Regions from separate parts of the Ewingella allii genome, predicted to be linked through region 3. Evidence: predicted binding sites of a transcription regulator. Region 3 holds the regulator's gene; each other region holds the start of a gene.
What was found. The regulator Fur, encoded in region 3, represses iron uptake genes when iron is present. The targets are predictions, from matches to a motif close to ATAATAATGAGAACNACTATCAA.
Positions count from the first base shown of each region.

Region 1: the regulator Fur is predicted to act here: its motif matches at 1,589-1,611, upstream of feoA (ferrous iron transporter A).
Region 2: the regulator Fur is predicted to act here: its motif matches at 2,617-2,639, upstream of fhuF (siderophore-iron reductase FhuF).
Region 4: the regulator Fur is predicted to act here: its motif matches at 2,190-2,212, upstream of SBO83_RS00425 (TonB-dependent siderophore receptor).

Region 1 is NZ_JAWUDN010000005.1:257,748-265,859, forward strand. It holds gene feoB (Fe(2+) transporter permease subunit FeoB) at 1-1,136, opposite strand, end outside; gene feoA (ferrous iron transporter A) at 1,209-1,433, opposite strand; gene SBO83_RS13580 (Tex-like N-terminal domain-containing protein) at 1,818-4,163, opposite strand; gene greB (transcription elongation factor GreB) at 4,276-4,764, opposite strand; gene ompR (osmolarity response regulator transcription factor OmpR) at 5,049-5,768, shown strand; gene envZ (two-component system sensor histidine kinase EnvZ) at 5,765-7,126, shown strand; gene pckA (phosphoenolpyruvate carboxykinase (ATP)) at 7,779-8,112, opposite strand, start outside.
Region 2 is NZ_JAWUDN010000001.1:808,565-816,676, forward strand. It holds gene SBO83_RS03910 (MFS transporter) at 1-1,071, opposite strand, end outside; gene SBO83_RS03915 (hypothetical protein) at 1,319-1,627, opposite strand; gene fhuF (siderophore-iron reductase FhuF) at 1,794-2,552, opposite strand; gene SBO83_RS03925 (sensor domain-containing protein) at 2,717-4,810, opposite strand; gene gdhA (NADP-specific glutamate dehydrogenase) at 5,224-6,567, shown strand; gene SBO83_RS03935 (substrate-binding domain-containing protein) at 6,739-7,758, opposite strand; gene ascF (PTS cellobiose/arbutin/salicin transporter subunit IIBC) at 8,039-8,112, shown strand, end outside.
Region 3 is NZ_JAWUDN010000001.1:263,378-271,489, reverse strand. It holds gene ybfF (esterase) at 101-883, shown strand; gene ybfE (LexA regulated protein) at 1,143-1,424, shown strand; gene SBO83_RS01270 (methyl-accepting chemotaxis protein) at 1,491-3,155, opposite strand; gene fldA (flavodoxin FldA) at 3,628-4,155, shown strand; gene fur (ferric iron uptake transcriptional regulator) at 4,436-4,891, shown strand; gene chiQ (ChiQ/YbfN family lipoprotein) at 5,099-5,437, opposite strand; gene chiP (chitoporin ChiP) at 5,476-6,900, opposite strand; gene glnS (glutamine--tRNA ligase) at 7,446-8,112, opposite strand, start outside.
Region 4 is NZ_JAWUDN010000001.1:86,481-94,592, forward strand. It holds gene SBO83_RS00425 (TonB-dependent siderophore receptor) at 1-1,984, opposite strand, end outside; gene SBO83_RS00430 (helix-turn-helix domain-containing protein) at 2,256-3,143, shown strand; gene SBO83_RS00435 (sulfonate ABC transporter substrate-binding protein) at 3,157-4,104, opposite strand; gene SBO83_RS00440 (aliphatic sulfonate ABC transporter substrate-binding protein) at 4,212-6,116, opposite strand; gene ssuD (FMNH2-dependent alkanesulfonate monooxygenase) at 6,391-7,563, shown strand; gene SBO83_RS00450 (FAD-dependent oxidoreductase) at 7,577-8,112, shown strand, end outside.

The sequences.
Region 1 (8,112 bases), on a different contig from region 3:
AACGCGGCTCGCGCCATGTAGCCGGAGTCTTCGAGGAAGGAGAGGAACAGGTACATCATGCCAATTTGTGGCACCAGGGGCAGCACGGTGTTGATACCGCCGCCAATCCCCTGCGCGAGGAAAATCGTCAGCCACTGCGGGAAGTGCAGGATGAAGCCAACCCACTGCATGCCCTGAATGAAGACAGCCGCCGAGCCGATATCGAAAATCGGCTGCAGCGCGCCACCGATGTTAATCGCCAGCAGGAACATCAGGTACATCACCAGCAGGAAAATCGGTACGCCGAGGAAACGGTTGAGGATCACCCGGTCGAGAAGTTGCGTCATGCGATTCGGCGCGGTCAGGTGTGAATTACTTACCGCCTCGCACAGATTGACGATGCTCTGATAGCGCGCATCGGCGATTAGCAGCGCCGGGTCTTCATGCTGCTGGCTGACCAGTCTTTGGCGCACGGCGGGCAATAGCGCGGAGGCTTGCGGGGCGTGAGTCTGGCTATAAATGTCGCCTTCCAGCATCTGCAAGGCCAGCCAGCGGCGCTGTTGTAATGGCAGAGTGTCGGGCATGGCGTCGGCCATGGCGTCCACTTCCTGCTGTAAAACCGGCGGGTAAATCACCCGAGAGAGATCAGAGGCGGCAGGGCGGCTATCAATGCATTTTTTCAACTCGCTGATGCCGCTGGCGCGGGTGGAAATCAGCGCAATGACCGGGCAACCCAGCCGTTTTTCCAGAGCAGAAATATCAATAGTGATGTTCTGGGTCTGGGCAATATCCAGCATGTTCAGCGCCACAATGCAGGGAATGCCAAGCTCCAGCAGTTGCAGCGTTAAGTAGAGATTGCGTTCCAGATTCGAGGCATCCACCACGTTTACGATCAGGTCGGCGTCGCCGCTGAGAATGTAGTGACAGGCAATTTGCTCGTCGAGCGAGGTTTGCTCGGAGATGGTGGTGAGCGAATAGGTGCCTGGCAGATCAACCAGAGTAACCTGATGCCCGGCCGTGGAGAACTGGCCTTCTTTGCGCTCGACGGTGACGCCTGCCCAATTCCCCACGCGTTGACGTGCGCCAGTTAATTGGTTGAAAAGGGTGGTTTTACCGGAGTTCGGATTACCAATTAAGCCAATAGTCAGTGCTTTCATACGTTGATTTCTACGTGAGGGAAGAGAGCGGCGCGGGCATTAAATAAAAGCGAGCCCGCGCTGAAAAAATCATCAGGCCTGAATTTCCAGCTTTAACAGGTCGAGGTCTTTTTTGCGCACCACCAGACTGGTGCGACGGGTTTCGATTTGTACCGGATCACCCATGGGCGCTACGCGGATAATATTGAACAGAGAGCCGGGCAGCATGCCCAGTGACAGCAGTTTCTGCCGATAAGCCGGGCTGATTTCATGTGAAAAGCCGGTAATTTTATAAGCACGTTGAGAGAGTAGTTGCATAGGTCCTCGCGAAGCGTTCAGGCGGAATGGGGACGGCGATAGCGCCGTGCTTCCTTGCCCGGTTATTACCCCCTGACTGGGGTAAATCGTTGCGAAATAGGGTCTGGTTGGTGTCCGGCGAAGCCTTGCCAGACTAATTACTTTTAGAAGTAAAAATGCGAATAGTTATCATAATTAGTACGCACGAAGAGAGTTAAAAAAGGGACATTCCCTAAAAGACTCCCTTCGCGATGGGGCTATCCTATTCCTCTGTTAGGGCAGATTTATTGATTTAACTCAGTGATTACGTGATTAGTAATCATTCAAGAAGTAGGGGTATTGGCGAGAATAATAAAAAAGCCGCTGAAATTCAGCGGCTTTGAGTAAGAGCAGAAATTGGCGCTTTTAGTGCTTTTTACCAAAGGCGGCGGCGAGGGCGTCGCCCATCGCGCTGTTGCCCGCAGGCGTAGACGCCGCGCGTCCGGCCGGTTTGTTCGGCGCACCGCGCTTTTGCGCGTCACGGCCGTTGCCACCGGCAGGTGCCGCCGAACCGCCACCGCGACGAGCAGAGGTTTCGCCCGGCTGCTCGTCCAGACGCATGGTCAGGGCGATACGCTTACGCTGCAAGTCCACTTCCATCACTTTCACTTTAACGATATCGCCCGCTTTGACCACGGTGTGAGGGTCATCGACAAACTTATTCGCCAGCGAAGAGATGTGCACCAGACCGTCCTGATGTACGCCGATATCCACGAAGGCGCCGAAATTGGTCACGTTAGTCACCGAGCCTTCCAGCACCATGCCCGGCAGCAGGTCATTCATGGTTTCAACGCCGTCAGCAAAGGTCGCGGTTTTGAACTCAGGACGCGGATCGTGCCCTGGCTTTTCCAGCTCTTTGATGATGTCGGTCACCGTCGGCACGCCGAACTGCTCGTCGGTGAACTCGCTGGCTTTCAGGCCGCGCAGGGCGTTGGAGTCGCCCATCAGCTCTTTCAGCGCCAGATTGGTGGCCGCCAAAATGCGCTGCACCACCGGGTAAGTTTCCGGGTGAACGGTTGAGGCATCCAGCGGGTTATCGCCGTGGTTGATACGCAGGAAGCCCGCGCACTGTTCAAAGGCTTTTGGCCCCAGACGGCTCACTTTCAGCAGCTGCTCACGGTTGCGGAACTGGCCGTTTTCGTCGCGCCAGCTGACAATATTCTGCGCCATCATGCGCGTCAGGCCCGCGACGCGAGTCAACAACGGCACCGAGGCGGTATTCAGGTCAACGCCCACGGCGTTCACGCAGTCTTCCACCACGGCATCGAGTTTCTTCGCCAATTGGGTCTGGCTGACGTCATGCTGGTACTGGCCGACACCAATGGATTTCGGGTCGATTTTCACCAGCTCGGCCAGCGGGTCTTGCAGGCGGCGGGCAATAGAAACCGCGCCACGAATAGACACGTCGAGGTCGGGGAACTCCTGCGCCGCCAGCTCAGAGGCTGAATAGACCGACGCGCCCGCCTCGCTGACAATCACTTTCTGCGCTTTCACTTCCGGGAACTGTTTTTGCAGGTCGAGGAAGAAACGCTCGGTTTCGCGAGAAGCCGTGCCGTTGCCGATAGCCACCAGTTCAACATTGTGTTTGATGCACAGCGCCGCAACCTGCTGGGCCGCTTTCGCCGCCTGACCGGTGTGTGGGTAAACGGTGTCAATGCCGACCAGCTTGCCGGTGTTGTCGACTACCGCCACTTTCACGCCGGTGCGCAGGCCGGGGTCGAGGCCCATGGTGGCGCGCATTCCGGCCGGAGCGGCCATCAGCAGGTCGTGCATGTTGCGGGCGAAGACGTTAATCGCTTCGTCTTCGGCGCGCTCGCGCACCGTGCTCATCAGCTCGGTTTCAAGGTGCAGCAGCACTTTGATGCGCCATGTCCAGTTGACTACCGCGCGACGCCAAACGTCGGCTGGCGCATTGTTCAGGCGCAGCCCGAGGTGCTCAATGATCAGCTGTTCGGCATAGCTCTCTTTTGGCGCTTCGTCATGCTGCGGATCGGCGTTCAGCGCCAGTTGCAGCACGCCTTCGTTGCGACCACGGAACATCGCCAGCGCGCGGTGAGAAGGGACTTTGGAAATCGGTTCGTGATGGTCGAAGTAGTCGCTAAATTTCGCGCCTTCCTGCTCTTTGCCATCGACCACGCGAGAGACTAAGTGGGCATTCTTCCACAGGTAGTCGCGAACTTTGGCCAACAGGCTAGCATCTTCGGCGAAACGCTCCATTAAGATGTAGCGCGCACCGTCAAGGGCGGCTTTGATGTCGGCGACGCCTTTTTCTGCATCAACGAATTTGGCTGCGGTGGCGTCCGGCTCGTTTTGCGGCTCATTCCACAGCAGGTCGGCCAGCGGCTCGAGGCCAGCTTCAATGGCGATTTGCCCGCGAGTCCGGCGCTTAGGTTTATACGGCAGGTATAAATCTTCCAGCTCGGTTTTGCTCAGCGTGGTGTTAATCGCTTTGGCGAGGTCGTCGCTCAGTTTTCCCTGATCCTCAATGGATTTGAGAATGGTTTGGCGGCGATCTTCAAGTTCACGCAGATAGCCCAGACGGCTGTCCAACTGACGCAGTTGGGTATCATCCAACCCACCGGTGACTTCCTTACGATACCGCGCAATAAATGGCACGGTATTACCTTCATCCAGCAGACGCACCACGGAAGCAACCTGCTCCGGGCGAACCTGCAATTCAGTTGCGATAATGCGGCTCAGTTGATCATTCATAGGCTTTTCATTCGTTGAGTGACATAAAACTGGGGGACAGTTATACGTTTTGAGGGTGAAAAATGCCAGTTATCTGGCCCTTCTCACCGGCGTTTTGAGAGTCATGGAAGGTTTACGAACTCGGCGCTTGTTCATCATAGTTGATTTCATTCACATACCACATGGCTTCGCCCACCGGGGTTTGCACCACGGCGCTGTCGCCCACCTCTTTCTTCAGCAGGGCGCGGGCCATCGGCGAGTCGATAGAAATGTAATCTTTGCGGCCAAAAATTTCGTCATAGCCGACGATGCGAAAACGCTTGGTGTCGCCGTCGTCATTTTCGATATCAACCCAGGCCCCAAAGAACACTTTGCCTTTTTGCTGCGGCGAGTAATCGACAATGCGCAGTTGCTCAAGGCACTTGGTCAGATAGCGCACCCGGCGGTCAATCTCGCGCAGGCGCTTCTTATTATATTGGTAATCGGCGTTTTCACTGCGGTCGCCAAGGCTGGCAGCCCAGGTGACTTTCTTGGTCACTTCGGGCCGCTCTTCGCGCCAGAGGAAGTCCAGCTCTTGCTTAAGTTTGTTATAACCTTCGCGGGTAATCAGTTTGGTTTTCATATTCTGTTCACGAGTGAGTCTGTGCGCCAAAGGGGGATATTTTCATAGCCGGGTTGCAGGCTCAAGATTGCTAGAGCAAATTAGCCGGAAAGAGGTAAAGTGGCAATCATGCTGATTTATGTTACCGGGGGCGTGAGTAGCCGCTGAAAATTGTTGATAAATTAGGAAAAGCATAATCTTTGTAACAATTTCGACTAGAATATATACCATTAATAGCTGTCTGTTTTAGCACGAATTTCTAACAATACAGACTTCGGGTATTCATGCCTTTGGGAGTAATAAAAATGCAAGAGAATCATAAGATTCTGGTTGTTGATGACGATATGCGCCTGCGGGCTCTTTTAGAACGTTACCTGACCGAACAAGGTTTTCAGGTACGCAGCGTAGCGAACGCCGAACAGATGGATCGCTTGCTGACTCGTGAATCATTCCACCTGATGGTGCTGGATTTAATGCTTCCTGGCGAAGACGGCCTGTCCATTTGCCGCCGCCTGCGCAGCCAAAGTAACCCGATGCCAATCATTATGGTTACCGCGAAAGGTGAAGAAGTTGACCGTATCGTTGGTCTGGAAATCGGCGCCGATGACTATATTCCTAAGCCATTTAACCCGCGTGAACTGCTGGCCCGTATCCGCGCCGTGCTGCGCCGTCAGGCTAATGAACTGCCGGGCGCGCCTTCTCAAGAAGAAGCGGTGATCTCCTTCGGTAAGTTCAAACTGAACCTCGGCACCCGCGAGATGTTCCGTGAAGATGAGCCTATGCCATTGACCAGCGGCGAGTTTGCCGTGTTGAAAGCCTTGGTCAGCCATCCGCGTGAGCCATTATCTCGCGACAAGTTGATGAACTTGGCTCGTGGCCGCGAATACAGCGCCATGGAGCGTTCCATCGACGTGCAAATTTCCCGCCTGCGCCGCATGGTGGAAGAAGATCCGGCACACCCACGTTACATCCAAACCGTTTGGGGCTTGGGTTACGTCTTTGTACCGGACGGCAGTAAGGCATGAGACGAATACGCTTTTCACCGCGTAGCTCGTTTGCCCGAACCCTGCTATTGATCGTCACCTTGCTGTTCGTCAGCTTGGTGACGACCTATTTGGTCGTGCTGAATTTCGCCATTCTGCCGAGTCTGCAACAGTTCAATAAGGTCTTGGCTTACGAAGTGCGTATGCTCATGACCGATCAGTTGCAGCTGGAAGATGGCACGCTGCTGGCCGTTCCTCCTGCATTCCGCCGCGAAATCTACCGCGAGCTGGGGATTTCCCTCTATACCAACTCTGCCGCTGAAGAGAGCGGGCTGCGTTGGGCGCAACACTACGAATTTCTCAGTCAGCAAATGGCGCAGCAGCTCGGTGGCCCAACCGATGTTCGCGTCGAAGTGAACAAGAATACCCCGGTCGTGTGGCTGAAAACCTGGCTGTCGCCTGACATCTGGGTGCGCGTGCCGTTGACCGAAATTCATCAGGGCGATTTCTCCCCGCTGTTCCGCTACACCTTGGCGATTATGCTGTTAGCCATAGGCGGCGCATGGCTGTTTATCCGTATTCAAAACCGACCCTTGGTGGAACTCGAACACGCCGCATTGCAGGTGGGTAAGGGGATAATCCCGGCCCCGCTGCGCGAGTACGGCGCGTCTGAGGTGCGTTCGGTGACCCGCGCGTTCAACCAGATGGCCGCCGGCGTGAAGCAGCTTGCCGACGACCGAACCTTGCTGATGGCCGGTGTCAGCCACGACCTGCGCACGCCGTTGACCCGTATTCGTTTAGCGACGGAGATGATGAGCGACGGCGATGGCTACCTCGCGGAGTCCATCAACAAGGACATCGAAGAGTGCAATGCCATTATCGAGCAGTTCATCGATTATCTGCGCACCGGGCAGGAGTTGCAGACCGAAGAGTGCGATCTCAACTCGATTCTCGGCGAAGTGATTGCCGCCGAAAGTGGATACGAGCGTGAAATCGATAGCGATTTGGTCAGCGGCGAAGTGCTGGTCAATGTGCATCCGCTGTCTATCAAACGCGCCGTGGTGAATATGGTGGTGAACGCCGCCCGCTACGGCAACGGCTGGATAAAAGTCAGCAGCGGCAAGGAGTTGCAGCGCGGTTGGTTCCAGGTTGAAGACGACGGTCCCGGCATTGAACCAAGCCAGCTGAAGCACCTGTTCCAGCCATTTGTTCGCGGCGACAGCGCCCGCACTACCAGCGGCACCGGACTAGGTTTAGCGATTGTGCAGCGCATCATCGATGCCCACGCCGGTTCGCTAGATATCGGCCGCAGCCCGCGCGGTGGACTCCGCATTCGGGCATATCTCCCCCTGCCGGTGGAGAAGGCAGTTGTGACTTCACTTCCGCAGAAAACCGTTTGAGTTAAGGGGGTATAGCCCCTTGCTCCTCAAGCCTTAAGTTCAAATTCAAAACCGTGGGCGTCGGCCCACACCGACCAAGGGAGGCGTAAACGCGCCTCCCTTGGAACCCTGCGTTTTTTATTGCTGTGAGATCGAGGCTTCGCAGGGTTGGAATGGACGTGTTTCAGTCACCATAATGACAGCCGCGAAAAGCCGCCGCTTAGGCGGTTCCCTCGCTGCGGGATTACAACCCGCGCAAAAAAGGCGCGGTTTTCCACCTCTTGCTCGGCGTCATTTCTGAACGCGGCCTACTGGCATTTACGCCGAACCGTTTCATTCAATTCGCAAAACAAACCTGAACCTACTGAAAAGGGACGATTGAAAAGCCTCAAAAGCGCGCTCAAAAATGGCGCCGAATGAATGGTTCGAGACCAAAGGCTCGAAGCCTGAAATTCGGGAACCGCCTAAGCGGCGACATTTTGCGGTGTGAACTGAAGTGACTGAAACATGTCCCTCCAACAAGCGAAGCGCGCAGTAAAAGAGCCGGGGATTCTCAAGGGGCGCGGCGATAGGCGCCCCTTGAGGCCGGTGTGGCGGCAGCGCACGACCTTGACCTTAAGGCCGGTGTGGGCCGGTGCCCACGACCTTGACCTTCAAAATTTGCTAAAGCTTTTTAAAGCTTTGGCCCCGCAGCGACTAACCGCGCTCCCGCCTCGGTATCCGTGTACTTATCAAAGTTAGTCACGAACTGCTGTGCGAGGTCGTGGGCCTTCTCTTGCCATTGCTCGGCAGAACCGTAGGTGTTGCGCGGATCGAGGATGTGGGTGTCTACGCCCGGCAGCGCGGTGGGTACGGCGAGGTTGAAGACTGGCAGAGTGAAGGTTTCGGCGTCATCGATGGTGCCATTCAGGATGGCGTCGATGATGGCGCGGGTGTTCTGGATAGAAATGCGTTTGCCCGTGCCGTTCCAGCCGGTGTTCACCAGATAGGCTTGAGCTCCGGCAGCT
Region 2 (8,112 bases), 550 kb from region 3:
CAGCACTGCGATGCCTTTGGCAATCAGGCTGCTTTCGGTATTTTGCAACAGATGCAACAGCGGGAAGGTCAGCAGAATAACCACCAGCATGGCACCAATCATCACTTTTTTACGGCCAATTTTGTCGCTAAGGATACCCGCAGGTAGGATCGCCAGCGCAAAGCCGACGTTCGCCAACACCGTGGCCACCAAGGCTTGCAGGAAGGTGGCGTGCAGCGAGGTTTGCAGATAAGAGGGCATGACCACCAGGAAGGTGTAGCCACCGGCGGACCAGCCCATCATGCGGCCAATTCCCAGCACGATGGCTTTGAAAGTGGCCGCCGCAGAGGCTTTATCCGCCGCGCTTTTTGGGCCTTTGGCGGGAGTCTGCTTACTGGCTTCAAAGCTGGGTGTCTCATCCAATTTTAAACGCAGCCACAGCGCCACGAAGCCCATCGGCAGGGCCAGCAGGAAGGGAATTCTCCAGCCCCAGGATTTCATGTCGGCGTCCGGCAGGTTGTGAACCAACAGCGCGACCAGCGCCACGCCGGTCAGCAGGCCGAGAGAAACCGTAAAGGACTGCCACGCGCCGTACAGCCCGCGTTTCCCCTTGGGGGCGAACTCGGTCATCAGGGACACAGCACCGCCAAATTCACCACCGGCGAACAGCCCCTGCAACATGCGCAGCAGCGTCAGCAGCAGCGGTGCGGCGACGCCAATTTGCGCGTAGGTTGGCAACAGGCCAATCAGCGCCGTGGCGACGGTCATCAGCAAGACCACGGCAATCAGCGTCGGCTTGCGGCCAATGCGGTCGCCAATTCGCCCGAAAACAATCGCGCCAATCGGGCGACAGAAGAAGGCCAGCGCGAAGGAAGCATAGGTGAGGATCAGTCCCGATAATCCGCTTTGCCCTTCGAGGGTAAAGAAGTTGCCGGCGATCAGCGTCGCCAGATAGCCATAGACGCCGAACTCATACCATTCGATGAAGTTGCCGACGGAACCGGCAACCAGCGCCCGCCGAGACTGGGCGGCGCTAACGGCGGGAGTTTCGGGGAGGGAGGTGGGCGTGGATCCTGGTTGAGAAATGGTCATGTAGTACCTCAGAGGAAGTCGGTTTGTTTTTATAATGAGTCGCGTGATGGGTTAAAATCGTGTAAACAATTTTCTTAATTCTCTGAGCTATTATGTCAATAATTTTCATGCTTTGGCGGAAATTGAAGCAAAACTGTGCGGCAGGCCGAGGTTTTTATGCCGAGCGGGAGAATTAAGGCAATAAAAAAGGCTACATCCCGCAGGAGTAGCCTTTTTCACATCAAAGGGTTATCAGTCAGTTTCAGGGTTACAGCGTGTGGATATCAATGCCGTCGCCAATATTACTTTTCTGATAATAGTTACGCGGGACTTCTACCTGATACTGCTGGTCGGCGTATGCCACTTCCAGAATGTATCTTTCGTTCTCGTAGGATTCGATGGGAATGAACCCAAAGAAACCTTCTGCAACACTGATAGTGCGCGACGAAGGTACGGCGTAACGGTGAACAATCCTTGCTCTGAGTGGCTCTTGCTTGCCAGTTAACATATTCCAAACACGGCTAACGGGTTGCGCCAGTGTGCCGAGCACATCTGAGGCCAGCGATTTCTTATTCATGATGGTTTCTCTCAATGAAAAGCTCGTTGGTCTATCCCCGTCATCAGTCAGTTGTCTGATTGACGGGGCTTATAACTCAATTCTTATAATTTTCTCAGTTTAAGATCCAATGATTTTTTACGCTAAGCTTAGGCGCTTTTGTATGTGCTGGAAACGTAAGCAGTTCTCAGGCCGGACTTTTGCGTTTTTTTCCAGATTTTCGTTCTGCTAGCAATAATGGGCAGGAAGGGCACATGGCGTGGTCGGCTAATTCGTAGCGCAGGCAGCATTGGCGGCGAAACTGCGGGCTGTTTTCATCCTGCGGATTTTCCGGGCGCATCGGCTGGAAAAGCGGGTTCTTGCCGCCGTCGGGCAGCTCGCGCGCATTGAGCAGCGCCATGCCGTCGGAGATATCCGCGTCAACCAACTCCGCCTGCTTAATTCCCCATCCGACGCGGATCCCCGCGTTACTCCAGTAAATCCCCGGTTTCAGGCCGGAAATCTCCGCCATGGCCTGACACACCGGGCGCAGATGCTGTTCGATCATCTCTGCGAAACGGTCCAACGGCTGCGGCGAAGTAAAAGCCGCGCCGGGGCCATCGAGGTAAATCTGGTGAGGCAAACCTTCATCTTGCAGAGCGAGATAGACATTGTCGGCGGCGATTGGCAGCTGCCAGCCGTGGCTGAGGGAGATGATCACCCAGCTCGGCAACAGGTTGGCGAAATACCACTGGGACCACATCGAGATGCGCGCGCGGCGTTTTTCCACGTGGCTGGCGTCTTCGGCGTGCAGCGTCAAATAACGCTCGAGCACGCTGGCGCAGCCGTCGGCGGTGGTCAGCAGCGACATTGGCAGGGCGTTAGTCACCAGCGGCGTCATCGGCTTAAAACTGTCGGCGACCCAGCTGATCGGGCCATCGCGGAAACTATCAAGAATTGTTTGCATCGTCGCTGTCAGAGAGATTGATAAACCAAGCTAATAGAAACAGGGTAACGAATAATAAAGTGAAATAATAATGATTTCTATTTGTATTGGCATTTGGGCAGGGTTTGCCGCGAGGATGTGACCGGGCGCAGAAACGTGCCCGGTCAGCATTGATATTTCAGCAGTTACAGCGGGGCGGCGGGGGTGAAACCGGTCAAACGCGACTCAGACGGCTGAGGGCGGCCAAAGTAGTAGCCCTGAAACAGCGAGCAACCCTCTTCTTTCAGGCGGCGGAACTGCTCCGGCGTCTCCACCCCTTCGGCGGTGGTTTGGATATCCAGACTGCGGCTCATGCCTGTAATGGCGCGGATGATCGCCAGCGCCTCGCGGCTGTCCTGCATATCATTGATAAACGACTTGTCGATTTTGATTTTGTCGAAGGGGAAAGATCGCAGATAGCTCAGCGATGAATAACCGGTGCCGAAATCATCCAGCGCGATGCGCACGCCCAGCTCCTTCAGGCGCGCCAGCGTCGCCACGTTGGCGTTGTTATTGTCGAGCAGAACCGATTCGGTGATTTCGACCTCCAGCCGATTCGGCGCCAGCCCGGACTCACTCAGCGCCGACTCAATCACTGAAATCAGCGAGCTGTTTTTAAACTGAACCGGCGAGAGGTTTACGGCGATGGTCTGATTGCCGACCCAGCTGGCCGCTTCGTGACAGGCTTCGTGCAGCGCATAGGCGCCAATGCTGTGAATCAACCCGGTCTCTTCGGCGATCGGAATAAAGTCCATCGGCATGATCAGCCCGTTAATCGGGTGGTTCCAGCGCATCAGGGCCTCATAGCCAATCACCGCGTCGTGGGCGCTGTCGGTGATCGGCTGATAATAAAGTTTCAGCTGTTTGCTGGTGATGGCGTCGCGCAGATCAAGCTCAATATCGCGGCGTTTGCGCGCGGCCTCGTCCATCTCTTCGCGGAACATTTCATAGCGATTGCGGCCGTTGCGCTTGGCTTCGTACAGCGCCATATCGGCGCAGCGCAGCAGGTGCTCCGGCGTGTCGTCACTGTTTTCGGCGATGGCGATCCCAACGCTCAGGCCGACGGTCAGCGAGTGGCCTTCAATGGTGATGGGCGGCTTCACGGCTTCAATCAGCCGCTGGGCAATCTGGTAGGCCTTGTCGATATAAGGCAGGCTCGGCAGCACGATGGCGAACTCATCGCCGCCGACGCGCGCCAGCGTGTCCCTTTCCCGCAGCACAAAGCGCAGTCGTTTGGCGATGCCGCGCAGCAATTCGTCACCAATCTGGTGGCCGAGGGCGTCATTCACATTTTTGAAGTTATCCAAATCCAGACAGAGCGTAGCGGTCAGGCGATGAGTGATTTTCGACAGCTGCAAGGCTTCGTTCAGGCGCTGGCTAAAAAGCACGCGGTTGGGCAGGCTGGTCAGATTGTCATGGTGAGCCATGTGGTGAATACGGGCGTTGGCCGCGTGCTGGTCGGTGACGTCATCGGCAATCATCAACACATAGCTGGTGTGTGAATCGCTGCCGTTGATCATCGACGCCGTGGTTTGCAACGTGCGTTCGCCAATCGGCGTCGCCAGCTGTTGCTCGCTTTTGTGCAGGCCTTCGGAGCGCAGGCACTCATCCGACTGTTTATTCAGATAATCGCTGATCCCGCGATTCAGGCAATCCTGCGGGCGATTGCCAATCAGCTGTTCGCGCGTCTTGCCCAGCAGCAATTCGGCCTGACGGTTGACCAGCAAGATCTCCCGCGAGACGGCATTTTCGACAATGACCGAAGAGGGGATATTGGCGATCACCGTGTCGAGGAACTGCGACAGGGCGGTCATTTTCTCATTGCTGGCTTCGGCAATCTCTTTCGCCGCCAGTAATTCCTGCTCGTAGAGGCGGCGCTCGCTGACGTCGCGGGTCACTTTGGCAAAGCCCAGCAAGGTGCCGGCGTCGCGCACCGCCTCAATGATGACGTGCGCCCAGAATCGCGAGCCATCCTTGCGCTGCCGCCAGCCTTCGGACTCATAGCGGCCGGTGCGGCGCGCGGTTTCCAGCCCGTGAGCGGGCCAGCCGCTGTCGCGGTCTTCAGAGATATAGAAACAAGAGAAGTGTTTGCCGACAATTTCGTCGCGGGTATAGCCTTTGGCGCGTTGCGCACCGGCATTCCAATTAGCGACGATACCCTCGGGGGTCAGCATATAAATGGCATAGTCTTCAACGCTTTGAACCAGCAACCGATACATTACATCAGAATCTTCGTTCATCTTTTTTGCCTGATAGCGTGCCGCTAAGGTTCAGGTTCCTCCCAAACGCTAGGCCGGCTGTAAGTTGCGTCTGTCCCGACGCATTTTTGCTGTGATGTGTGGGGTAGACGGTATCATAAGAATATTCCTAGTTCGCCTTGTGTTGGCAGTAACTAGCCTATTTTCAAGCAGATACAGTAAAAAGATCGGACTTAAGCAAAATTTTTAATGTTCAATCGAAGTGACAACTGGGAGTTATCGGCCATTGGTGGGAAAACTTTAGGGGAAACTTGCACTCTTTTTGCCCATCCGCCTTGAAGTCTGAATATGAACCAATGTTATATTCGGGGGGCACAACATCGGCCCCGGCGGTTTTCATAATAAGCTTGAACAAAAAATTACCGGGGGAGTTTTTAGAAAAAAAGGAATTACTGATGAATGGTTTAACTTCTCTGGAGTCATTTTTAGAACAGTTACAACAACGCGATGCCCACCAAGCTGAGTACCTACAAGCCGTGCGCGAAGTCTTCACCTCGCTGTGGCCCTTTCTGCAAAAAAATCCTCATTATCTTGAACAGAGCCTGCTCGAACGTCTGGTTGAACCTGAACGGGTGATCCAGTTTCGCGTGGCCTGGATTGACGACAGCGGCACGGTGCAAGTTAACCGCGCGTGGCGCGTGCAGTTCAACTCGGCGATTGGTCCTTACAAGGGCGGGATGCGCTTCCACCCGTCGGTCAATTTGTCGATTTTGAAGTTCCTCGGCTTCGAGCAAACCTTCAAAAATGCCTTAACCACGCTACCGATGGGCGGCGGCAAGGGCGGCTCTGACTTTAATCCGAAAGGCAAAAGCAAAACTGAAATCATGCGTTTCTGTCAGGCACTGATGACCGAGCTGTATCGCCATCTGGGGCCGGATACTGACGTCCCGGCCGGGGATATCGGCGTGGGCGGGCGCGAAGTGGCCTTTATGTCCGGCATGATGAAGAAGCTTTCCAACAATACTGCCTGCGTGTTTACCGGCAAAGGGTTGTCATTCGGCGGCAGCCTGATCCGCCCTGAAGCCACGGGCTACGGGCTGGTTTACTTCACCGAGGCGATGCTAAAACGCCACGGTTTGGGCTTTGCCGACAGCAAAGTGGCGGTTTCCGGCGCGGGCAATGTGGCGCAGTACGCCATTGAAAAAGCCATGGAGCTGGGCGCGCGGGTGATCACCGCCTCTGACTCGGGCGGCACCGTGGTGGATGAAGCGGGCTTTACGCCGGACAAACTGGCGCACCTGGCGGAGATTAAAAACTCCCGCTATGGCCGAGTTGAAGAGTACGCCCGCGAGCGCGGTCTGGACTTCTTGGCCGACCAGCAGCCGTGGAACGTGCCGGTGGACATCGCGCTGCCTTGCGCCACGCAAAACGAGTTGGACATCGACGCGGCGCATCGGCTTATCGCTAACGGGGTGAAAGCCGTGGCGGAAGGGGCCAACATGCCCACCACCATTCAGGCTACCGACGCCTTCCTCGCCGCTGGCGTGCTGTTCGCGCCGGGTAAGGCGGCCAACGCCGGTGGCGTGGCAACCTCAGGCTTGGAGATGGCGCAGAATGCGGCGCGGATGAGCTGGAATGCCGAGAAGGTGGACGCCCGCTTGCAGCACATCATGCGTGATATCCACGAAGCCTGCGTCGAGCACGGCGGCGAGGGCAAGCAGACGCATTATGTGCACGGCGCGAATATTGCCGGGTTTGTGAAGGTAGCAGATGCGATGCTCGCCCAAGGCGTCCTCTAATATCCTCGTCATCCTTCGCGCCGCGGGGGCGTTGGCTGCGCTCAGTCTCCCGAATCACTTACCTGTGTAAGCTCATCGGGAGCCTAAGTTTGCCGCCTTCCCGCAACACGAATGACTTAGAGGATGGTTGGAGTTTAAAAAATAAAATAATCCGCGCTTGTCGCGGATTTTTTATTGCCCGAAATAGGGGCCGGGGGCGACGGAGTCTCTGAGGATCAGTTCTGAGGAAAAGGCATTGTTTTGCGACAGATAGCCGCCGTCGAGCATGGCGATCAGGCGATTAATTACTTCGTTCACCATGCCGCTGACCGGGTCTTTAATGCTCGACAGCGCGGGCTGCAAGAAGGGGGCGGTAGGGATGTTGTCGAAGCCAATCAGCGAGACGTTTTCCGGCACGCTGAGTTTGGCGGCGTGCAGGGCTTTCATCGCGCCAATCGCCATATCATCGTTACTGGCTAGAATCGCGCTAAAGGGTGTATTGGCCGCCAGCAGGGATTCTATCGCCGCCGCGCCGCTGGCCGGGGTCCATTTCCCTTTAACAATCAGCTCTTGGCGAATAGGCAAACCCTGGGCCTCTAGCGCTGCTTTATAACCCGACAGGCGCTCAATGGCGGTCGGGGAGTCGAGGGAGCCGGTGATAAAGGCGATATCGCGATGCCCTTGGGCCAGCAGATGCCGGGTAGCCTGAAAACTCGAGCCTTTGTGGTCGCAGAAGATGCAGTGGCTCTGGTGGCTGCGCAGCTTTCTGTTCACCACCATGATCGGCTGCTTGTGCTGGCTGATGATGGCGTCCATGGCATCCACGGTCAGGAAGCGCGGGTAGACAATCACTGCGTCACAGCGCAAATCGAGCAGGAACTGAATCGCCTGCTGCTCCTCCTCGGCGCTGTGTTTGCCGTCGACCAGAATCAGCTGCCGCCCGTTGTCCTCGAGCTTTTTGGCGGCCTGAGACAGCAATTCGTTGAAGTAGCTGCCGTTATACAGCGTGTTGGTGATAACCAAGCCAATGCACTGGGACTTGCTGGTGGCAAGATTGCGGGCCAGCAAATTGGGCCGATATCCCGCCTCTTCAATCGCCTGATAGACCGCGACCTTGGTGGCCTCGCTGACATACCCTTTCCCTGACAACAGCCGTGACACGGTGGCCTTTGAGACACCTGCCTTCATCGCCACTTCTTTCATCGTAGACATCGGGTGTTCCTGAATCCTTGAAAATTATTGTCATTCTACACGCAGCCCACGCCCATAGGCATGGCTTGTGCGCCACGAATTGCCCAAGCCGATCAAGATCACAAATCAAAAATTCTCCCCTTCAAGCTCTTGAACTCATTCTCGCATATGAACACTCTTATGTGGAACCGGTTACTTATTTCTTGAAACTCATCACGGAACGCTGAGTTTCATCCCTACATCAGTACATAACGCCATGAATTTAAAAAAATAATGCGTCTCTACGAGGGAATTACCACTCATGTCAAAAAATTATGCGGCAGTAGCGCAATCCATTGTCGATGCCGTCGGCGGCGCGGGCAACGTGGCGGCGGT
Region 3 (8,112 bases):
CTGCTTCGCAGCGCGAAATCCCAATCAGGTATCTGGCTAAAACTTTCCGGTTTAAAAATTTTCAGCAACTCATGATAACCTAATGAGATTGTTTATCTGCATGAACTTCACCATGAAATTACATTATCGTCTGCAAGAATCTGCCCAGCCCGAGAATCAAACCCTGCCCGTTTTGCTGATCCACGGCCTGTTCGGCACGCTGGATAATCTCGGGGTATTGGCGCGCGACTTGAAACAGCAGCATCAGGTGCTGCAGGTAGACATGCGTAACCATGGCCAGTCGGGGCGTTCGGATGACATGTCTTATGCCGCCATGGCGCAGGACTTATTGGATACCATGGATGACGTCGGCTTCGAAAAAGCCTTAGTGATTGGCCACTCGATGGGTGGCAAAGCCGCCATGGCGATGACCGCGCTGGCCCCCGAGCGGATAGAAAAACTGGTGGCGATTGATATCGCGCCGGTGGATTATGACACTCGCCGCCACGACGAAATTTTTGCCGCGGTTAACGCCGTGAGCGACACCAAGGCTGGCGACCGCCAGTCCGCCGCCGAGTGCATGCGTCAATATATAGATGAAGAAGGCGTGATTCAGTTCTTGCTGAAATCCTTCCAGCAGGGCGAGTGGCGTTTCAACGTGCCTGTGCTGATGGCCGAGTACGCGAAAATCATCGGCTGGGAAAACATTCCCGCGTGGAACCACCCTGCGCTCTTTATTCGCGGCGGCCTGTCGCCTTATGTGCAAGATAAGTACCGCGACGCCATTGCCAGCCAATTCCCTCAGGCGCGCGCCCACGTGGTCGCAGGAACCGGCCATTGGGTTCATGCAGAAAAACCTGACGCGGTGCTTCGTGCTGTACACCGTTTCATCGATGAGGCTTGATGTTTAATAAGCTGGGGATAAATTGTGCAAAAAGCCTGCATAACTTAATCATTTAGCTATAAATTTGGGCTTTTAACCGTTGTGAATCGCGGCGCGGCTAGGGTATGATTGCGCGCTAAAATTTTGCCGCCCCAAACTGGGTATAAGTTGTGCGGGGCGTCTCGAAGTTGGGTTGGGTGATTAGCCCGAAATATGTAAGGCAATCGTCAGAAACGGCGTGCCGTTTTCCGATGTAACTTTCCTGGTTTTACCGCTACCTATGGCAAAAGAACAACTGGATCGCACGACGCTTGATCTGTTCGCAGATGATCGCCGTCCGGGGCGTCCGAAAACAAATCCGCTTTCACGAGATGAGCAGCTTAGGATTAATAAGCGCAATCAACTTCGTCGCGATAAAGCGAGCGGTTTGCGACGCGTCGAGCTAAAAATTAATGCAGAAGCTGTTGATACGCTCAACAAGCTTGCCGAAGAACGCAATATCAGTCGTAGTGAGTTGATTGAAGAGATGCTATTGGCGCATCTGAATCATCACGAAAGCTGAACCTCAGCGGGCAGCCAGTTCTGGCTACCCGCTCATTTTAGGTTGCTTACAACCCGCTAGCCTTAGTTAAAACTTTTCCCAATTATCACTGCTTTTGGCGGCAGATGCCCCCAAGTCCGGGCGCAGTAAAGGTGCGCGCTGAGATGCAACCTGATGCTGTCCCACGCGCGTCACGCTGTCGCGCAGTTTGAAGGTCGCCACGGCGTTGTTCAGCAATGCCGCCTGCTCTTCCAGAGACACCGCGGCCTGCGACGCCTCTTCCACCAGCGCGGCGTTTTGCTGCGTCACGCTATCCATCTGCGTCACCGCCACGGCCACCTGGCTAATCCCTTTGCTCTGCTCATCCGACGCCGAGGCAATTTCCGCCATAATGTCGGTAACGTGGGTTATCGAGCGCACCACGTCATCCATGGTGTTACCCGCCTGCTCAACCAATTTCGAACCATTATCCACGCGGGAGACGGACTCGCTGATCAGCTGTTCAATCTCCTTCGCCGCCTGCGCGCTGCGCTGGGCTAGATTACGCACTTCGCTGGCAACCACGGCAAAACCGCGCCCCTGCTCGCCCGCGCGCGCTGCCTCAACCGCCGCATTCAGCGCCAAAATATTGGTCTGGAAAGCAATGCTGTTGATCACCGCCGTTATCTCAGCAATCTTTTTCGAGCTGCCGGAGATGTCCTTCATGGTGCTAACCACATCAGCGACAATGTTGCCGCCCTTGCGCGCCGTGGCAGAGGCTTCCACCACCAGCTGGCTGGCGTGATGAGCATTGTCGGCGTTGTGTTTCACCGTCGCGGTCAGCTGTTCCATGCTGGCGGCCGTCTCTTCCAGCGCCGAGGCCTGCTGCTCGGTGCGCGAGGAGAGGTCATTGTTACCGGCAGAAATTTCAGAAGCGCCCTGATAGATGCTATTGGTGCAGTTGCGAATGGTTTGCACGGTGTTGATCAGGCTGTTTTGCATCACGTTGAGCAATGGAATCAGCTTCCCGGCGCAGTTTTTACCAAACTCCTCCAGATTGTGGGTCAAGTCGCCGCGCGCAATCACCGCAAACTGGTCACGGATTTTATTCAGCGGTTTAACTAATCCCCACACCAGATAGCGATCGGTGATAAACAGAATCACCATGCCCAGCGCGAAAGCCACCAGAAGAATGATTTTGCTCATTTGCGTCAAATAGGCTGATTGCGCTTCCGTGCGCTTTAATGCTTCAGCAATCAATGCATTGGCTTTCTCAACCGAGGCGCCAAACTTGACGCTGTACGGCACAACGTTGACGGTAGAAATCTGCTTATAAGCCTCGGCGTTCTTGCTGCTCGCGGCGTTGAACAGCGGCGTAGCGCCCTGCTCCGCCAGATTAGTCCAGTCAGTAATAAGCTGCTGCACCACGGCGTCATCCAGTCCCGGATGCGGGGATTTTTTAAACGCAGCCAGTGCGTCAGTCATATTGGTCAGCGCCAGTTTCGCGCCATCGAATAACTCCGGTTTCTGGTTAGGGTCGTTTTGTAACGCTGACATCGCACGAGTCAAACGCGTTTGGGTTCTAAAATATTGATCGCTTCCTTTATGAATCAAGGTGAGATCGTTGACTAATGCCACGTTAATCTCGGCATTTCTGGTCAGAGAGTTGAGTGAAGTTACGGTATAGATAGCCACGCCCGCCCACATGACGCTAAATGTACCGAGAATGACTAGTATTGCGGTCCTGATGGTAATATTTTTCAAAAATTGCACGATGTGCCTCTCGTGAAACAGCTCTGTTTCTTTTTATGTGTATTAACGGGGATGCGGAGAATCAAAACAGGTCGCCGGAAGGCATAGGCCGCGGGACATGTTGAACACCTCTCCGGGCATCGATTGCTTGTACTGACGAGTTTCCTCTCGCTTCATCTATCGGCGCTGGATGGGTAAAATTTAGGAGCAACGTGAAATTCTTTCAGTTTTGCTTAGGGAGTGCGCACTTTGTATGAGCCGAATAACCATACAAAACACACAAAGGCGATAACGCTCGCCGGCAATGCTCGATAAACTTGTTAGTTAACTGCAAGCTGCGTAGAGGCATGTTCTCTGCGTGATGAGTTTGTTATTATTTGCGGCATTATTGCCTAGGGTATATTTCCGCTATCCTCACTCCGCCAATCAAATGGCCGAGGCAACGGATAGTTAGGATCAGGCTTTTCATTGAGAACAAGAGGTTAGAAATCTTATGGCCGTAGTAGGAATCTTCTTTGGATCCGATACAGGTAACACCGAAAACATCGCAAAAATGATCCAAAAGCAGTTGGGTAAAGATGTTGCCGAGGTACATGACATTGCGAAAAGCAGCAAAGAGGATTTGGAAAAATTCGATATTTTGCTGATCGGCATTCCAACCTGGTATTACGGCGAAGCACAGTGTGACTGGGACGACTTTTTCCCATCGCTGGAAGAGATAGATTTCGAAGGTAAGCTGGTTGCCCTGTTTGGCTGTGGCGATCAGGAAGATTATGCCGAATACTTCTGTGATGCGATGGGCACCGTGCGTGACATCATCGAGCCACGCGGCGCGGTTATCGTAGGACACTGGCCAACAGCCGGTTATCACTACGAAGCCTCTAAAGGTATGGCGGATGACACTCACTTCATCGGCCTGGCGATTGACGAAGACCGTCAACCAGAACTGACCAATGAGCGCGTGGATGCATGGGTGAAACAGATCACCGAAGAATTAAGTTTAGCTGAAATCATTGGCTGATCATGAGCTGATAGCAAGAAAGGCCCTGAGTCGTTGATTACACGTCGAAAGGGCCAATCTATTACTGAAATTAACAATTTAACCGCTACAAAATTGTAACTTTCAGCGGTATCAAGGTACACTTAGATCTTGGTTTATTCTATTGATCAAGCCGTTGCGATCTGATCGCGACAGTCGTGAAAAGTGTGATCTTCGTTAACAGATCCCCCTATTCACCATGAACTGATACCACAGGCTTCATGCCTCAACGTGACAAGCATAGTAACAGGACTGAATCCGCATGACTGACAATAATACCGCACTGAAGAAAGCTGGCTTAAAAGTCACGCTTCCGCGACTTAAGATCCTGGAAGTGCTGCAAGCGCCGGAAGGTCATCACGTCAGCGCGGAAGATTTGTACAAACAATTAATTGATATGGGTGAAGAGATTGGTCTGGCGACGGTTTACCGCGTTCTGAACCAATTTGATGACGCAGGTATCGTTACCCGTCATAACTTCGAAGGCGGCAAATCTGTTTTCGAACTGACCCAACAGCATCACCACGACCACCTGATTTGCCTTGATTGCGGCCGCGTTATTGAATTCCGCGATGAGTCAATCGAAGCACGTCAGCGTGAGATTGCGAAGAAACATGGCATTAAACTGACTAACCACAGCCTCTATCTGTACGGCCACTGCGAACTGGGTGACTGCCGTGAAGATGACAGCCTGCATAACGATAAACCAGCACTGTAATTGCAGTTCTGTAGTCATGCGTTATGTTCTGCCTGAGATGGAGCAGAACTAAAATTAGCCGCTGAAAAGCGGTTTTTTTTATGCCTAATTTCCTCCCCGCTCGATTCAGACATTAAAAAACCCCGATCTCTGCATCCGAAATCGGGGTTCTTCATTGTGGCTGGCGGCAAGGCTGACTGCCCTGCCGCTTGCGCCCGTCAACTCACCTTACTTCATGGCGCTCGGCGAGTTGTTGGCTTTGATCTCCTGCCAGATTTTACCGCAATCCTCGGCATAGCTTTGACCATCGCCGGTTTTACGCGCCGTCAGGCATTTCTGGTAGTCGATAACCCGCACGGTTTCTTTCTTCGCAAACGCCTCATGGGCTTTCTCTTTCTGCAGCGATTCCAGAATGGTCTGGCAGGTCGCTAGCTTATCGGCTTCGCCATTCGAGGTATTGATACAGTTGGTGTAAGAGTGACGAAGCTGGTCGGCCTTACTGGCACTCGGGTCAGAACAAGCGCCTAGCAAAGCGACAGAAGCCACCACCAACAACATATTTTTAATCGATTTCATTTTCATTATTTTTTACCCAGAGTCCGATATTAGAAAATGGTGAATGGCGCAATAACAATGAACTTCACGTCTTTCTCATCCTGGAAGATGTTGCCGTAGCCACCGCCCCAGCTTGGGATGTCGGAATGGTTGTCATACTGGGTATAGTGAAGCTTGAACAAGGTGCCTTTGGCACGGCCGCCCTGCACGGTGTACAGCGCATCGAGGCTCCACGCACTCTCTTTCAAGCGCTGGCTCTGGTCGTAAATCGGGTTGGAGCTTGGTTTTGCATCCCACGCATAAACGTAAGAACCGCCCACCGCGAAGCCCGGAAGATCCCATTTCGCCAAGTCATACAGCACGCCCGCGTACAATGCTTTTTCGCCGTTGGCGTTGAAGTCGGAACGGTTGTCCCACCACACGTCAAGACGGCCGTTAGAAGAAGAATAGGTAGGGGTCATGCGTTGCAGGAAATAACCTTGGTTACCATCGGCCTTAACCATGGTGCCTTCCAGACGCCAGTTAAATTGCCCGGTGGTGTAGCCGAAGGTCAGCGCCTGCAACCAAGCCATGCCGTCGTACAGACTGTTTGGATCGCTGCTGTCACCAATTTTGTCTTTCGAGCCGTAGAACTGATAGCTGGTGGTCAGTGGGTTACCCGCCAGCTCAAGTTTATAAGAGGCCTTTCCAAAGTATTGGTCAACGTAGTTCTCGGCTTGGCCAAAAGCCGCTTCCAGCACGAAGTCATTTTTGAAGTCGTATTTCGCGCCCAGTGAGTGGATGTAGGAGACGCCGGTGGTCCGGTCAGCGCGGCGGAAATCATCCATCTCAAGGTGCCATGGGGATTTGTACTCATCGGCCCACATATAGGAGAAACTCAGCTCGCCCGGGTCACCAAAGTCGTGTTTGTAGCCCGCTTCGGCACCGCGATAAGTGCCCGGCATAAAGCTCCAGTGCGGCGCAATCAGCGTCTGGCCGGTGGGTTGGATATAGCCTGCATGACCCCAGAAGCCGCCATATTTAAATTTACCCGCTGCTTTATACAGGCTGACCCCGCCTTTATCGCCAGAGTAATCTTCGTCATAAGCATGGTTGCTGGAAGAAAACGCGATTTCGTTTGGGTGGCCGCTGTCACTGGCTTCGGCAAGCTCGACCGCGGTGAAGGCCGCGAGATCAATACCGAACATATCCCAAGCGTAACCTGATGAGAAATCGAGGTTTAAGTTAGCGGTAGAGTGAGAGAGGTTGGTGGAGTATTTATTATAGTCTGGGTTATTCACCGTCACTTTGCTGCCGTCAGGACGGGTTTCTTCTTTGGTTTTATTCAGATCTTTTCTGTCACGTTCACGCTGCCAGTAATAAATTCCGCCGGTCAGCGTTGAATCGTCAATAAAGCCTGCCGCTTGGGCTTCCGGCATACTCATCAAGCCGCCGCCTAACAAGGTTCCAGCGAGCGCCAGAGAAATCGGTTTCATTCTTGCTCTTGGGTTAAGGCCAGCCGCGACCCTGCCCCTGTTAAATTGACTCAACATGGGAAATCCTCTTTTTGACTTGAAAGTTAACGCAAACCCAAACGGGTAATAGGCCAGTCGCTAATAGCGAAACCAGCACTGTAAACAAGGTTTAGACTATTTTTCGCGGCGCGAATTATCAATCAGTAATTAAATACAAATATCAGAAACATGACAAAGTGCACATAAATATGTATTTATGTTACAAAAGGATGAAAAGATTGAATTTAATTGAATTATTAAAAATAAACCATATAAATCAATAAATTAAATAACAACAAAACTCTGACAGTGTAATATTTCAGTGATAATTCATAAAAATGCATCAGCGATCACATATTTATCCGCAAGCATTAATTCGTGTTAAGAAATAAAATTTTGATAGTTTTTATGCTTAGCGATTTGGATAAATAAAATAAAGAAGGGAATGAATGTGACTGAGGGGAAATTTTGGACATAAAAAAACGCAGCCAAGGCTGCGTTTTTAACAGGGTTAATCACTCGCGCGATTAAACAGCCGGTTTGCTTTCCCACGTATCACGCAGGCCAACTGTACGGTTGAACACTAAATGTTCTGCACTGGAGTAGCGGCTGTCGGCACAAAAGTAACCTTCACGTTCAAACTGCAGGCTCACTTCTGGCTGCGCGGCACCGAGGCTTGGCTCGACAAAACCTTGCGCAATCACCAGTGACTCAGGGTTAATGGTGGTCAGGAAGTCTTCAGCCTGCGCCGGGTTTGGCACGTTGAACAGGCGGTCATACAGGCGGAACTCGGCCGGTTTACCTTCTGTTGCAGAAACCCAGTGAATGACGCCTTTCACTTTGCGGCCATCGGCAGGATCTTTGCTCAGTGTATCAACATCATAGCTACAGAAGATGGTGGTGATATTACCTTCTGTATCTTTCTCAATACGCTCAGCTTTGATCACGTAAGCATTGCGCAAGCGCACTTCTTTGCCCAACACCAGACGCTTGTACTGCTTGTTCGCTTCTTCGCGGAAATCAGCCTGATCGATGTAGATCTCGCGAGTAAACGGCACTTCGCGGCTGCCCATTTCTGGCTTGTTCGGATGGTTTGGCATAGTCACCAACTGCACATCTTCACCGGTGAAGTTTTCAATCACCACTTTAACCGGATTGATCACCGCCATCGCGCGCGGCGCGTTTTCATTCAGG
Region 4 (8,112 bases), 180 kb from region 3:
AGCGGTCTAGTTCGCCAAGGTCATAGTGCAAGGCGGCATCAAACAGGGTGTAGTCCGGCACGCGAATGCTGTTATTGGTATCGGCCCAGGTTTTGCCGACGTAGCGCACGCCCGCGCCGAAGCCGAGGCTGGTGAGCGGCCCCTGCTGAATGCTGTAATCAGCCCAAAGAGAAGCCATCTGCTCCGGCATGCCGGTCGGCGTCTTGCCCTGTGCGCCCGCCACCGTGCTTTTGGTGGTTTCCAAATCATTCCAGGTATAGCTGGCGATAACCTTCATGGCCGGAGTGAGATTGGCGGCGGCCGAGGCTTCAATCCCCTTCGACGTCACTTGCCCGGTCTGCACCGTATTCAGGTTGTTGTTAGGGTCAGTGGTGGAAACGTTATTTTGCTCGAGGTTGAACCACGCCAGCGTAAACAGCCCGTCAAAGCTGTCTGGCTGGTATTTCACGCCGGTTTCAATCTGCTTGCCGGTGGTAGGTTTGAAGGTTTCACCATAGAAATTGGTGCCAAGAACCGGCGCAAAAGAGGTGGTGTAACTGACATAAGGCGCGACGCCACTGTCGGTGAGCCACGTCAGCCCGGCTCGCCACGTGAAGTGGTGGTCATCCTGACTGGTTGAGGTACTTTTCAGCCGATTATCGGTGCTGACCGAGGCCCAATCCTCGCGTGCCGACAGGTCGAGCATCAGGCGCTCGGCCAGCGCCAGCGTGTTGCCCAAATAGACGCCGGTTTCATCGGCTTTTTGATAGGTCGAGGTGAAAGGCGTCGCGGCGGAGAAATTGCCCCCGTAGGTCGGGTGGTAAATGTCCACCGACGGCGCTGCGCCGTAATTCAGATAGTAATCCTCCCCGGTGCGGCGATAACCCACGCCGAGTACCGTGGTTCCGGTCACCGAACCCGCGTCCCAGTGCGCTTTCACATTATTGTCCGTGGCCCACACTTTGCCTTTAATACCAAACTCATAGGCTGCGCGGTTCAGCGTGCGCATGTCCGCCGCCAGTCGGGTACCCGACCAGGTTTGGGTCAGCAGGTCGTTAGAGGTGTAGCGGCTGGCGGAGTGGAATGACCAAACGTCGTCGAAGCGGTGATCAAACTCATAGCCGATGTTGGTTTGGTTCATGCGGTTGTCCAGCCCGCTGTTATCGAGATAGACATCGCGCGGCAGCTTGCCGTTCGGGTTGCTCAGCAGGGTGCCGTAAATCGGCGTGAAGTTGCGCGGCGGGCCAAACTTGTCGCGGCTAAAGGAAGTCAGCAGGGTCAGCGTGGTATCGCGGTCGGGCTGCCAGGTCAGGGAAGGGGCGATATATCCGGTATCATCCGGCACGTTTTTAAACTGGGTGTTGCTATCGCGACCCACGCCGACCAGCCGGTAGAGCAGGGTTTTGTCATCATTGACCGGTCCGGAGAAATCAAACTGCCCCTGATATCTGTCGTGATTACCCACCTGTACGCCCACTTCGTGCAGCGGCTGTGCGGTAGGGTGCTTGCTGATGCCATTCACCACGCCGCCCGGCGAGCCGACGCCGTAGAGAAAACCGGTCGGGCCGCGCAGCACGTCGATACTTTCTAGTCCATAGGGCTGATAGCGCACATAGGATTGCGCGGTGGTGGAGCGCAGGCCGTCGAGCAGCGCGCCGTTCAGCGTGGCGTCGAATCCGCGCAGGCTGAAGTAGTCAAACCTTGAGCTGACGGCGGAGGTCGAGGCGAACACGCCCGGCGTATAGCGCAGCGCCTCGGTGGTGGTTTGAACGTTGCGATCGGTCAGCTCATCGCGGCCAATCACGCTCAGCGACTGCGGGGTTGCCAGCACCGACGCGTTGGTTCGGCTGCCGGTTTTACTCTGTTTCGCCACATAGCCTTCGCCGTGCGCCGAACTGCCGTCGGCGGTGACGGTCAGCGTCTCTTCTTCCCCGCTATTTTGTGCCCATCCTGGTATAGAAACGGCCAGCGAGCTTGCGCCAACGCACGCGGCCAAAAGAGTCATTTTATGTTTTTTATGCTTTAACACCGGTTATCTCCAAGGCGAATGAGAATTATTTCAGCGCTGGCTATTCTCACCCTGAGGATTTTTCTGGCAATGGCGAAGGCTTTCGCTGGCGGAACTCTTTCTTTCGATAAATAGCCTTGGGAACCTTGCGTGTAGCGCCTTGGCGCGCGATATCTGGAAGTGCAAGGCAAAGGCTGATAATGTGAGAATAAGAATTATTAGCAACAACTTGCGGCGGCGTCTCCCGCCCTTTTCAACAGGTCGTCAGATGAAAAACAGCAGCGGCGAAGTGGGTCAGTCGGCCAATGAGGCCATTTTTGAGGGGGCGATTGCCTTTAGCAGTGGTTCAATTTGCCCGCAGAACGCGGAATGGGAAACCGAACGTCTCCAGCAGGGGCTGAAAATCATTATTGTCGATCGCGGCGAATTGCTCTGTAAGTTGCCGGGCGCATCAGGCAGCCAGCGCATTAGCGGCCCCTGTCTTTGTGCGGTGTGGAACCAAGGTGAGAGTGAAGGGATGCAGCGCTTTGAGCCGGGGCGGGTGCTGGAGCATACCGCGATTTCGCTCTCGCCGTCGGCTATCGACAGCCGGCTGGCGGTTGAGGTGCAGCAGCAACTTCAGCACGCTTTCCAGCTGGAGACATTCACTGGCCCCAGGCTAATGGTGATGGAGTCCTCGCCGGCCATTAAGGCGCTGCGCGCTCAGGTCGCCAGCTGCCCGCTGCAGGGGATTTCACGGGCGCTCTATCTGTCTGGCAAAGCGCTGGAGATCATCGCCTATACGCTGGACGCCTTTGCTGCCCCTCCCGCGCTGACGGAAAACGACCTGCTGCGTCTCTCGTCGGCGGATATCGACAAGCTAAATCACGCCAAACAGCTGTTGAGTAAGCGGATGCTTAACCCGCCGACGCTCGCCGAGTTGGCGCTTAGCGTCGGCATGAACACCCGCAAGCTGACGGTCGGTTTTCGCCGCCTGTTTGGGGAAAGCGTGTTTGAATATCTGCAATCGCTGCGCCTTGAAACGGCGTGGCAAATGTTAACGGCGGGGGACGTGAGCGTCTCCACGGCCGCTTATCAAGTGGGTTACAGCCCCGCGCATTTCTCCGTCGCGTTTCGCAAGAAGTTTGGCGTGACGCCAAAATCGCTGAGGGGCTGAGTTAGCCTTTAACTTACTTCTTATCCAGCGACCAGGTGGCGCTAGAGACATTCACCTTGACCGGCAGCAGGCCGATTTCGCTGAATTTGTCGGCCAGAGCCTGCTGCTCTTTGAACACTTCCGGGGTCATGCGCTCGGCGCCAAACGGCATGCGGGCGACGGCTTTGGCCCAGATGGCTTTATCAAGACCGGTGGATGTCGACAAAATATCCGCCGCGCCGTCCGGGTTTTTGTTCGCCCAGTCGCTCAGCTGTTTCAGCTCGTCCACCACTTTTTCGGCGGTTTGCGGATAGGTGTCGGCAAACTTACGGCTGGCGAGATAGAAGGTGTAGTGCGGCACCAAACCTTCGGCATTCTTCACCAAGCGCGCTTTTTCATGAGTTTCCACTTCGGCCAGATACGGGTCCCAAATCACCCATGCATCCACCGCGCCGCGTTGAAATGCCGCCCGGGCATCGCTTGGCGGTAGGTAAACCGGGGTCACGTCTTTATATTTCAAACCGGCATTTTCCAGCGCGCTGACCAGCAGATAGTTGACGTCAGAACCCTTGTTCAGCGCCACGCGCTTGCCTTTCAAATCCGCCACGGTTTTGATTGGCGAGTTCTCCGGCACCACGATGGCTTCGGTTTGCGGGTTGGCCGGTGAGTGCGCCAGATAGACTAAATCCGCTTTGGCGGCCTGAGCGAACGTCGGCGGCGCGTCGCCGGTGGCGGCTAAGTCGATGCTGCCGACGTTCAGCCCTTCGAGCATCTGCGGGCCAGCCGGGAATTCCACCCAGCGCACGGTGATCCCCTGTTTGCTGAAGTCGCTGTCGAGGGTGCCACGGTACTTGAGCAGGGCGAAAATATTGGCTTTCTGATAGCCAATATTGACGGTTTTCGGGGCGTCTTCGGCCCATGCCGCGTTGAAAGAGCCGAGCAGAATGGCGGCACTCAGGCCGCTGAGCAGTAATTTTTTCATGAGGTTTCTCTGGTAACCGGATTATGTCAGCGAACATAGCAAAGGCTGAAAAAAGTGCTTAATGAGAATAAAACCTAAGCTTTGCCAATTTTTTGCTTACCGCCGCGCTACTCGTTCCACACCGCGTCACGCACTTTAATCGCACGAGGCAGCAGGCCCAGCGCGTAGAAACGGTCGGCGATGGCCTGCTGGTCGCGAATGATCCCCAAATCCATGCGCTGAGTCTGGTGGCTGCGTCGCGCCAGCGCGTGCAGCAACGAACTGGGTTCTAGCCCCAGTTCATCGGAGAGCAGGGCGGCGGCCTCTTCGCGATTGGCGTCGATATAGCGCCCGGTCTGCTCCAGCGCGCGCATCAGGGTGTGCAGCAGGTCCGCCGAGCGAGCCGCAAACTCGCGGTGCGCCAGATAAAACTGGTGATTGTTGACCCGCCCACTGCCGTTGGCGATCACCCGCAGCTTGCCGCCGTGCTCGGCGTCGCTCAGCAGCGGGTCCCACATCATCCAGGCGTCCACGGCGTGATGGTCGCTCGGCGTCAGCGGATATTTCGGCGGCGCGTAGACCACTCGCACGTCGTCAAGCGTCAGCCCGGCCTCATCCAAAATCTGCACTAACAGATAATGCACATTGGAGCCTTTATTCACCGCGATGCGCTTACCGCGTAAATCTTCAATAGAAACAATCGGGCTGTCCTGCGCGACGAGCAGCGCCACGCTCTGCGGCGCGGCCGGCTCCCACGCCACGTAGGTCAGCATGCTGCCGTTGGCTTGGGCGAACACTGGAGGTACTTCGCCAGTGGTGCCGAAATCTATCTCGCGGTTGTTCAGGGCGTGCAGCAGCTGCGGGCCAGCGGGGAACTCACTCCACAGCACGCTGATATCGCGGTCGGCGAACTGCGCCTCCAGCGACTGGCGGGCTTTTAGAATGCCGAGATTGCCAAACTTCTGATAACCAATGCGCACTTCGCGCTCGTGCTGCGGGCGCTCGCTCACGCCACGCGGGCCAAGGCCGGTGACGCTGCGCCGGGCCTTAATCAGCCCGAGATGCCCGAGGTGGGTGCGCAGGGTATTGCGGCTGACGCCAAGCAGGGCGGCGGTTTGCAGCTGATTGCTGTTACTTAGCTCAAAGGCGTTGCGCACCAGCGCGTCTATTACCCGTTGGTACAGCGGGTTATCGCTGTTCTGCTCCTGCTGGCGGGTAAGTTGCTGGCGCATAAACTCATCCAGCCCGTCTTGCCCCATCGGCAGGTGGTCGATACCCACCGGGCCGAGCCTTAACTGGCGCGGGGTGATCAGCGGATCTCTACTCAGCAGGACCGCGTTGTGCAGGGTGTTTTCCAGCTCGCGGACATTGCCGGGCCACGGGTACTCCATGAGTTGGTCAAGAGTGTCGTCGGCCAGCCGCAGCTGTGGTCGCCCCAGTCGCCGCGCGTAGAGGGTGAGAAAGTGCTCGGCCAACAGCGGAATATCTTCCCGGCGCTGGCGCAGCGGCGGCAGGGTGACGGCGGCGACGTTGAGGCGGTAATAGAGATCTTCGCGAAAGCGCCGCTCGCGGATGGCGTGGGTTAAGTCGACGTGGGTGGCGGCAATCACCCGCACATTCACTTTGACCGGGCTGCGTGAGCCGACCCGCGTCACTTCGCGCTCCTGCAACACGCGCAGCAGTTTGACCTGCAGCGGCAGGCTCAGCTCGCCTATTTCATCCAGCAGCAGCGTGCCGCCCTCGGCCGCCTCGAACCAGCCCTGATGGCGCTCCGTCGCGCCGGTAAACGCCCCTTTCTCATGCCCGAACAACTCTGACTCCGCCAGGCTTTCGGTTAATGCCCCGCAGTTAACCGCCAAAAAAGGCTCATTACGCCGCAGGCTGTGATGATGCAGATAGCGCGCCACTACCTCTTTCCCGGTGCCGGTTTCCCCGACGATCAGCACCGTGGCGTCAGTGGGCGCAAGGCGGTCAAGCACGCTTTGAAAAGCTATCGATGCGGGATCGACAAGGGTTGGGCCGTGGCTTTGCATCTGAATCACTCCTGCGGGGTAGGGGAAGAAAACCATACCGCTGTCCAAGGGCGTCGGCGAGGGGATAAAACCGCCAGTTGTTGCAAATGCACCAGTTTACGTTCAACGCCTGCTGCATTTGCAGCAAAACTTCAAATAGTGAAAATATTTAACTTACTGATAATAAATAGGAAATTAAATTGTCACTATTGGCACACTTCCTGCTCATGGGGTTATAACCAAACAGTAACTTTCTATCAAATAAATTTAGATATCGTTATATAGGAAAGAGATAATGAGCGACGCAACACAGGACAACATCAACGTATTCTGGTTTTTGCCCACTCACGGTGATGGCCGCTACCTTGGCACCACCGAAGGTGGGCGCGCAGTAGACTTGCCGTATTTACAGCAGGTTGCCATTGCTGCCGACAATCTGGGCTACTACGGCGTGTTGATCCCAACCGGAAAAAGCTGCGAAGACTCATGGCTGGTGGCCTCGGCGCTGGCCCCTATCACCAAACGTTTACGCTATCTGGTGGCGGTTCGCCCCGGCCTCCAGCCGCCAAGCCTTGCCGCGCGGATGGCCGCCACGCTGGATCGCCTCTCCGAAGGCCGTCTGCTGATTAACGTCGTCACCGGCGGCGACCCGGTAGAAAACAAAGGCGACGGCATTTTCCTCAGCCACGCCGAGCGTTATCAGGTCACTCGCGAATTTCTTGACGTCTATTCCCGCCTGCTGAAAGGCGAAAAGGTTGATTTCAACGGCGAGCATATTCGCGTCGAAGGGGCCGAAGTGCTGTTCCCGCCGGTGCAGGAAAATGGCCCGCCGCTCTACTTTGGTGGCTCTTCCGAAGAAGCCATCGACGTGGCGGCCAACCAGATTGATACCTACCTGACGTGGGGCGAGCCGGTAGAGCAGGTGGCGGAAAAACTGGCCGTGGTGCGCCAGCGCGCTGAAGCGCAGGGCCGCAAACTGACCTTCGGCATTCGCCTGCACGTGATTGTGCGTGAAACCGAAGAAGAGGCGTGGGCCGCGGCTGACCGCCTGATCTCCCATCTTGATGACGACACCATTGCCGCCGCGCAGAAGATTTTCGCCCGCATGGACTCCACCGGGCAGGCTCGCATGAGCGCGCTGCACGGCGGTTCGCGCGATGGCTTAGTGATTGGCCCGAACCTGTGGGCCGGCGTTGGCTTGGTGCGCGGCGGTGCAGGCACCGCGCTGGTCGGCAACCCGCAACAGGTGGCCGAGCGCATCCGCGAATATCAGGCGCTGGGCATCGAAAACTTCATCCTTTCCGGCTATCCGCATCTGGAAGAAGCTCACCAGTTCGCCGATTTAGTCATGCCTTTGCTGCCGCTGGCCTCCAACGCGGAGAAGCGCCAGCGCACGGTAAACACTGGCCCGTTTGGCGAAACCATCGGCGGTGACCGTCGCCCGGTTAAGCACTCCAGCGCCAGTTAAGAGGAGCAAGCTCATGGCTGAACGACACATTGTGATTGTGGGCGGCGGGTTTACCGGCACCGCGTTAGCCATTCATCTGGCCCGCAAGGGCGCGGCCGGTTTGCAGGTGACGGTGATTGAGCCGCGCCCCGCGCTGGCTCGCGGCGTGGCTTATGGCACCCAAGACCCGGCGCATCGCATCAACGTTCCCGCCTCGCGAATGCAGCTTTCTGCCGCCGAAGAGGGCGATTTTGACCGCTGGTATCGCGCCTCACAGGCCTTTCCGGCTGACCCAGACGCCCAGTGGCAGGATGGCAAAGTCTATCCGCAGCGCGGGCAGTTCGGGGCTTATATCGCCGAGCAGTTCGACAAAGCCGCCGAGCATTCGGCTGTGAAGCTCAGCCACGTGCGCGACCACGCGGTGGCCCTGCGCCACGGCGGCATGGTGACAGCGTCGGGCGCGGTTTATCTGGCTGATGAGGTGGTGCTGGCTATCAGCCATCCGCCACCGGCAGTGCCCAAGCCGATTGCTCGCGCACTGGGCCAGCATCCGGCATTGATTGCCAACCC